DNA from 2 places in the Streptomyces sp. NPDC041135 genome. Region 2 is predicted to be linked to the other one. Evidence: riboswitches for the same ligand, from Rfam matches in the RefSeq annotation. Region 2 holds a riboswitch; the other holds the start of a gene.
What was found. A riboswitch is a leader RNA that binds a small molecule or an ion and turns the genes downstream of it on or off. The one in region 2 is predicted to bind glycine.
Positions count from the first base shown of each region.

Region 1 (3,657 bases), on a different contig from region 2:
GCGTCCAGCGCCTCGACGTCGCCGCGCACGCCGAAGGCGGCCCAGACGGCGTCCAGCTGGGCCCGCGTGGTCGTCTCGTCGCAGGCGAGGGACACCTGGTCGGCGTCGACGAGGTGCAGGTTGACGCCGTTGTCCCGGGCGGCGGCGACGACCTCGGCGGCCCGGCCGGGCACCCGCGCGGTGAGGGTGTCGAAGAAGGCGCCGTGCACGATCTCCACCCCGCCGGCCCGCAGGCCCTCGGCGAGGATCGACGCGTAGCGGTGGGTGCGCCCGGCGATGGCCCGCAGCCCCTCGGGACCGTGGTAGACGGCGTACATGCCGGCCATCACCGCGAGCAGCACCTGCGCGGTGCAGATGTTGCTGGTGGCCTTCTCCCGGCGGATGTGCTGTTCACGGGTCTGCAGGGCGAGCCGGTAGGCCTTGTTCCCGTCGGCGTCCACGGAGACGCCCACGAGGCGTCCGGGCAGGCTGCGCGCGAACTTCTCGCGCACCGCCATGTAGCCGGCGTGCGGTCCGCCGAAGCCCATCGGCACGCCGAACCGCTGGGTCGTACCGACCGCGATGTCCGCGCCCAGCTCGCCCGGGGAGGTCAGCAGGGTCAGCGCGAGCAGGTCGGCGGCGACGGTGACGAGCGCGCCCAGCTCGTGCGCCTGGTCGATGACCGGCTTGATGTCCCGTACGGCACCGGAGGCGCCCGGGTACTGGAGCAGCACGCCGTTGATCTCACGCTCGGCCAGGCCGGCCGGAATGCCCCCGGAGAGGTCCGCCACGACGACCTCCACCCCGGTCGGTTCGGCCCGGGTGCGGATCACGGCGACGGTCTGCGGCAGCACGTCCGCGTCGACCAGGAACAGGCCCTTCTTGTTCCGGCCCATGCGCCGGGACAGCGCCAGCGCCTCGGCGGCGGCGGTGCCCTCGTCGAGGAGGGAGGCACCGGAGGTGGGCAGGCCGGTGAGGTCGGCGACCATGGTCTGGAAGTTCAGCAGCGCCTCCAGCCGTCCCTGGGAGATCTCCGGCTGGTACGGCGTGTAGGCCGTGTACCAGGCCGGGTTCTCCATGACGTTGCGCAGGATGACGGGCGGCGTGAACGTCCCGTAATACCCGAGCCCGATCATCGAGCCGAGCACCTGGTTGCGGTCGGCGAGCGAGCGCAGCTCCGCGAGCACCTCGGCCTCGCTGCGGGCGCCGGGCAGGTCCAGGGCGTCGGCGTTCTTGATCACGTCCGGCACCGCGGCGGCGGTCAGCTCGTCGAGGGAGCCGTAGCCGATGTGCGCGAGCATCTTGGCCCGCGCCTCCTGGTCGGGCCCGATGTGGCGCTGCTCGAAGGGGATGCCCTGTTCGAGTTCGGAGAGCGGGATGCGCTGGGCGGTCATTGCGGAGGCCTCCTGGTCTGACGCGACCTTCGAGGGGCACCACGGCGCGGGTGCCCCGACGGCCTCCCCCTCTGTCATCTCGACCTGAGAGCTTCACCGGGCACCCGAAGGCCCGGCTTTCACCGTCGGTGAGAGCGGGAGCCGTCGACACCCGCTCTGCTTTCCAGAGTGACCTCGTCCGTGCGGTACGTGGGCCTGAGAGATTCCGGGGAGGATTTGCTCCTTCGGCGCCTCCGGTTCCTTCCGGAGGACTCTCCCGCACGGGGTCAGCAGCCATTGGCCAGCCTACCAGCGGGGTCAACGCCTGCGTCTTCGAGTGGCCGCCTCCTTGATTGTGCTCTTTCGTAGTGCTTACGGATGATTGCGACCAATGGAGGGACCGTGCAGACCGACATCGATCCGCGCAACCTGATCGGCCGCAAGGCGTTCGACCGCAACGGCAGCAAGATCGGCACCATCGACGAGGTGTACCTGGACGACGCGACCGGGGTGCCGGAGTGGGCCGCCATACGCACCGGCCTGTTCTCCCGGGACGCCTTCGTGCCCCTGGAGCCGAGCGAGCTGGTCGACGGCACCCTCCACGTCCCCTTCGACCGCACCCTGATCAAGGACGCCCCGGACTTCGGCGTCGGCCGCCACCTCTCCCCCGACCAGGAACTCCAGCTCTACCACCACTACGGCCTCGACCTCGCGCCCCCTTTCGCGGTGCCGGACCACGACTTCGGCGCGGTGGCCGGCCCCGACGAGCCCTGAGGCCCGCCGGACGTCCCACCGCCGCCGGACGCGGCGCCCTCGCCCGGCACGGCCCCCTGCGGCCCCGGGACGTCCCCGCCGCCCGCCTCCGCGCCGCTCACCTCCGCCGGGACCAGCGGCAGCGGGTCCGCCGGCTCCAGGTCGGGGTCGTCCGTCCGGAAGGTCCGCACCCGCCCCGGCCCGGCATACGGCGTCTCGAAACGCACGGTGACCCGGCCGAGGCCGCTGCCCTGCACCCAGCCGTGGCCGAACCCGGCGTGACGCACGTCGTGGCCGGCGGGCCAGTGCCGTTCGACCGGCACCGGTCCCTCCTCGACGGGGCCGGCCTCGGCCTCCTCCGCCGTCTCCGGGGTCTGCTCGCCCGCCGCCTGCGCGAACAGGTCCTCCTGGGTGTAGTCGGCGAGCCCGGACACGCCCACCCCGAGCAGCCGCACGCCGCCCGTGGTGTCCACGGCCTCCAGCAACCGCGCGGCCGCCTCCCGCACCACCGCCGGGTCGTCCGTCGGCCCGCGCAGCGTCTCGGAGCGGGTCAGCGTGGAGAAGTCGTACCGCCGCACCTTCAGCACGATCGTCCGCCCGGACAGGCCCGCCCCGCGCAGCCGGCGCACACACCGGTCGGCGAGCCGCTGCACCTCGAGGCCGACCCGCGTCCGGTCGTGGATGTCCACGTCGTAGGTGTCCTCGACCGACACCGACTTCGCCTCCCGCTCGGCGACCACGGGCCGCTCGTCGTGCGCCAGCGCCATGGCGTGGAGCGCGTGCCCGTGGGCCTTGCCCAGCAGCCGCACCAGCTCGTCCTCGCCCGCCTCCGCGATGTCACCGACCGTGGTGATCCCGGCCCTGCGCAGATGGTCCCCGGTGGCCGGTCCCACCCCGGGCAGGGTCCGCACCGACATCGGGGCCAGCAGCGCCCGCTCCGTCCCGGGCTCGATCACCACCAGCCCGTCCGGCTTGGCCTGCTCGGAGGCGATCTTGGCGAGCATCTTGGACGCGGCCAGCCCCACGGACCCCGTCAGCCCCGTGACGGCCCGGATGTCCGCGCGCAGGGTGGCGCCGGCCGCGCGTGCCGCCGCCTCGTCCGCGGCCGTCCCGCCGGCCTCCAGGTCCACGAACGCCTCGTCCAGGCTGAGCGGCTCCACCAGCGGCGACAGCCGCCGCAGCAGCGTCATCACCTGGTCGCTGATCGACCGGTACAGGGCGAAGCGCGGCACCAGGTAGGCGGCGTTCGGTGCCAGCCGGCGCGCCTGGGCCATGGGCATCGCCGAGTGGACACCGAAGACCCGCGCCTCGTAGGAGGCGGTGGCCACCACCCCGCGCGGCCCCAGTCCGCCCACGACGACGGCCTTGCCCCGCAGGCTCGGCTTGGACGCCTGCTCCACCGAGGCGAAGAAGGCATCCATGTCGAGATGCAGGATCGTGGGCGCGTTTCTCACTCCTCGATGCTGCACCACGCCACTGACAATGCCCTGCCCGGGTCGCGCGGGCGAGGACCGGCGGGCCGGGAGCGGCGTACCGGCGGCTCAGACGGCCC
Region 1 covers NZ_JBVIYZ010000005.1:472,849-476,505, forward strand. The annotation lists gene gcvP (aminomethyl-transferring glycine dehydrogenase) at 1-1,373, opposite strand, end outside; glycine riboswitch at 1,547-1,642, opposite strand; gene ACZ6CZ_RS15740 (PRC-barrel domain-containing protein) at 1,755-2,126, shown strand; gene ACZ6CZ_RS15745 (DNA polymerase IV) at 2,048-3,559, opposite strand; gene ACZ6CZ_RS15750 (MerR family transcriptional regulator) at 3,647-3,657, opposite strand, start outside.
Region 1: linked by a shared signal. The riboswitch ahead of gcvP (aminomethyl-transferring glycine dehydrogenase) and the one ahead of gcvT (glycine cleavage system aminomethyltransferase GcvT) in region 2 are both predicted to bind glycine.

Region 2 (3,657 bases):
TGTCCGCCGGCGGCGGGTGTCCGCCGTGACCGCACGCCGTCCGTGCGCGCGGGCCTACTGGCCGTACTGGTAGAAGGGGCGGACGTGCGTCTTCAGCCAGTCGCCCACCGGGTCCTGGGCCACGTCCAGCAGGACGAGGTTGACCGGCCACCGCACCGGGACCTGGGCGAGGGCCTTGCCGAGGGCCTCCAGCGGCAGCGCGCGCAGGTCGCCCTCCCACTGGGCGAGTTCGACGCCCACGAACAGCGCCGGGTCGGCCGTCTCGACGGCGGCCAGGCAGCGGCGGGCCGAGACCACCACGCCGGTCGCGGCGAACTCGGCGCCTGCCGCGGCGAGGAAGTCGACCGGGTCGTCCTGCCAGTCGGGTTCGAACAGGCGGACCCGGCCGCCGCCGGCGGGCCCGTCGAGCGGGGTGCGGCCGGCCCGGCACAGCTCGGCCACCGCCTCCGGCGGCAGCGGCACGCCGACCACGCCGTCGGGGTTGACGGCGAGGCCGACCTGCGGGGGCAGCCCGCGGGCGAACTCCACGGCGGGGGCGACGGTGTAGGACATGTGGGAGCCGGCCACCTGGCGGAACTGCTCCTCGGAGCTGAAGACCGGCACGTACACCTGGCCGTCGATGTCCATGGTGGGCAGGTCCAGCGGGCCGCTGTGCGGGCCGCCGCCGCCGGGCAGCGGGACCCAGAGGAAGCTGCGGCCGAGGACCTCGACGATGCGGCCGCCGGCCCCGGGTACGCCGAGGGAGGCCGAGAGCACCTCCTCCAGCTCGTTGCCGGGCCATCCGCCGTGCGGATGGGGGTGCGCCTGTGCCGGGAAGTCCGCGGGAAGGTCCGCCGGGAAGTCCATCTGCCTACCGCCTGCTGGGAACGCTGCTGTGGCTGGAAAGGCTAGCGGGTGGCTGTGACTGTGTTCACGGTGACGGCCGTCACCGGGGCGCACGGCGACGGCCGCCGCGGTGCCCCGGCCGCTGTCACCCGGCGAAGCCGATGCGGCGCAGCGCGCCCGCCGCGTCCCGGTCGAGCAGCACCGCCGAGCCGCAGCCGGGGGGCGGTTCGCCGTGCTCCACGGCGCGCAGCAGCCGGGCCAGGGCCCTGCGGTGGCGGCGGAAGGCGTACCGGGACACGCCCCGGCCGCGCTCGCGCTGGCCCGCCAGCGCGAGGTCCGGGCCGACGTCGAGGAGCAGCAGGTGCAGGGTGCCGCCGCGGCGGCGGGCGGCGCGGGAGAGCCAGCCGCGCACCCAGGCCTGGGTGCCGCAGTCGTGCACCACCACTCCCCCGCCGGTGCGCAGGGCGCGGCGCAGGGCGGCGTAGTGGGCGAGGCGGACCAGCGGGCGGTAGAGGGCGTAGGGCAGGCGGCGGGGCAGCCGGGCGGCCCAGCGGTCGCGGGCGTCCTGGGAGTCGATGCGGGTGCCCGGCACGGCCCGGTCCATCAGCGTGGACTTGCCGCTGCCGGGCAGTCCGGTGATCACCACCAGGTCGCGGGGGCCGAAGAGGAGGCCGTGCGGGCTGCGGCCGGCGCGCTCGCGCAGGTCGCGCACGACCGGCCGGGGCCGGTCGCCGCGGCGCTCGTGTGCCGGTGCCGAGGGCCGGCCGGGCACCGCGATGCCCGTCGTCGTGGCGTAGGCCGTCGTCCTGTCCACCGTCATCGTCCTCCCCTGGACTCGCAGGGTCCCTGCCCGTCGAGCGTAAAGAGAAGGTAATGCGGCAGGTCTCCCGTTTCCATGCACGTACCGCTACAGAGCGGTCACGAATCGTCCGCGCTGTCGGGCGGCGGCGAGGCGTGCAATGATGTGGCCGCCAACTGCATACCGGCCGTTTGAATCCGCGCGGGAGAGTCCCCAGCCGTCTCGCTGGGGCGCCGAAGGAGCAAGTCCCTCCCTTGAATCTCTCAGGCACCGTTACCGCGCGGGCGAGGCACATCTGAAAAGCGGGCCGCCGCGACGGCGGTCCCACCCAAGGTGCAAACCGTGACCGTCCCTGACGGGGGTCATGGCGAACCTCTCAGGTTCCGATGACAGATGGGGAGGAACGTTCCTCGCCTTCCCCACGCCCGGCTGCGCTCGCGCGCGGGGGACCCCATCGCCCTGGGAGACGACCGACCGATGAGCAGTACCGAACTCCGTCACACCGCGCTCGATGCCGTGCATCGCGCGCTGGGTGCGACGATGACCGACTTCGCCGGCTGGGACATGCCCCTGCGCTACGGCTCCGAGCGCGACGAGCACCTCGCGGTGCGCACCAGGGCCGGCCTCTTCGACCTCTCCCACATGGGCGAGATCACCGTCACCGGCGCCGGCGCGGCCGCGCTGCTGGACTTCGCCCTCGTCGGCAACATCTCCTCCGTCGGCGTCGGCCGCGCGCGCTACACCATGATCTGCCAGGCGGACGGCGGCATCCTGGACGACCTGATCGTCTACCGGCTCGCCGAGGCCGAGTACCTGGTCGTGGCCAACGCCTCCAACGCCCAGGTGGTGCTGGACGCGCTCACCGAGCGGTCGGCCGGCTTCGACGCCGAGGTCCGCGACGACCGGGACGCCTACGCCCTGATCGCCGTCCAGGGCCCCGAGTCCCCCGGCATCCTGAAGTCCCTCACCGACGCCGATCTGGACGGCCTGAAGTACTACGCGGGGCTGCCCGGCACCGTCGCGGGCGTCCCGGCGCTCATCGCGCGCACCGGTTACACCGGCGAGGACGGCTTCGAGCTGTTCGTGAAGCCGGAGCACGCCGTCGAGCTGTGGCAGGCGCTGACGAAGGCGGGCGAGGGCGCCGGGCTGGTCCCGTGCGGCCTGTCCTGCCGGGACACGCTGCGCCTGGAGGCGGGCATGCCGCTGTACGGGCACGAGCTGACCACCTCGCTCACCCCCTTCGACGCCGGCCTCGGCCGGGTGGTGAAGTTCGAGAAGGAGGGCGACTTCGTCGGCCGCGCGGCGCTCACCGAGGCGGCCGGGCGGGCGCAGGAGAACCCGCCGCGGGTGCTGGTCGGCCTGGTCGCCGAGGGCCGCCGGGTGCCGCGCGCCGGCTACCCGGTGGTCGCGGGCGGCGCGGTGATCGGCGAGGTCACCTCGGGCGCGCCCTCCCCCACCCTGGGCAAGCCGCTCGCCATGGCGTACGTCGACGCGGCGTACGCGGCGCCGGGCACGGCGGGTGTCGGCGTCGACATCCGGGGCAGTCACGAGCCGTACGAGGTCGTGGCACTGCCCTTCTACCGGCGCCGGAAGTAGACACTGGGCGTGGCCGCGCGGGTTCGGACGTGACCTCGCGCACACACCGCCCGCGCACCGGCCTCCCCAGCAGCCCCTCATTCACCAGCACTGACCCGCGTACAGGAGAATTCAGGCCATGAGCAACCCCCAGCAGCTGCGCTACAGCAAGGAGCACGAGTGGCTGTCGGCCGCCGAGGACGGCGTCTCGACGGTCGGCATCACCGAGTTCGCGGCCAACGCGCTCGGCGACGTCGTCTACGCCCAGCTTCCCGAGGTCGGCTCCACGGTGGCCGCGGGTGAGACCTGCGGCGAGCTGGAGTCGACCAAGTCGGTGTCCGACCTCTACTCGCCGGTCGGCGGCGAGGTCACCGAGATCAACGAGGACGTGGTCAGCGACCCGTCGCTGGTGAACTCGGCGCCCTTCGGGGGCGGCTGGCTGTTCAAGGTGCGCGTCA
Region 2 covers NZ_JBVIYZ010000027.1:27,732-31,388, reverse strand. The annotation lists gene ACZ6CZ_RS32925 (enhanced serine sensitivity protein SseB) at 55-846, opposite strand; gene ACZ6CZ_RS32920 (AAA family ATPase) at 971-1,645, opposite strand; glycine riboswitch at 1,817-1,913, shown strand; glycine riboswitch at 1,914-2,027, shown strand; gene gcvT (glycine cleavage system aminomethyltransferase GcvT) at 2,102-3,220, shown strand; gene gcvH (glycine cleavage system protein GcvH) at 3,339-3,657, shown strand, end outside.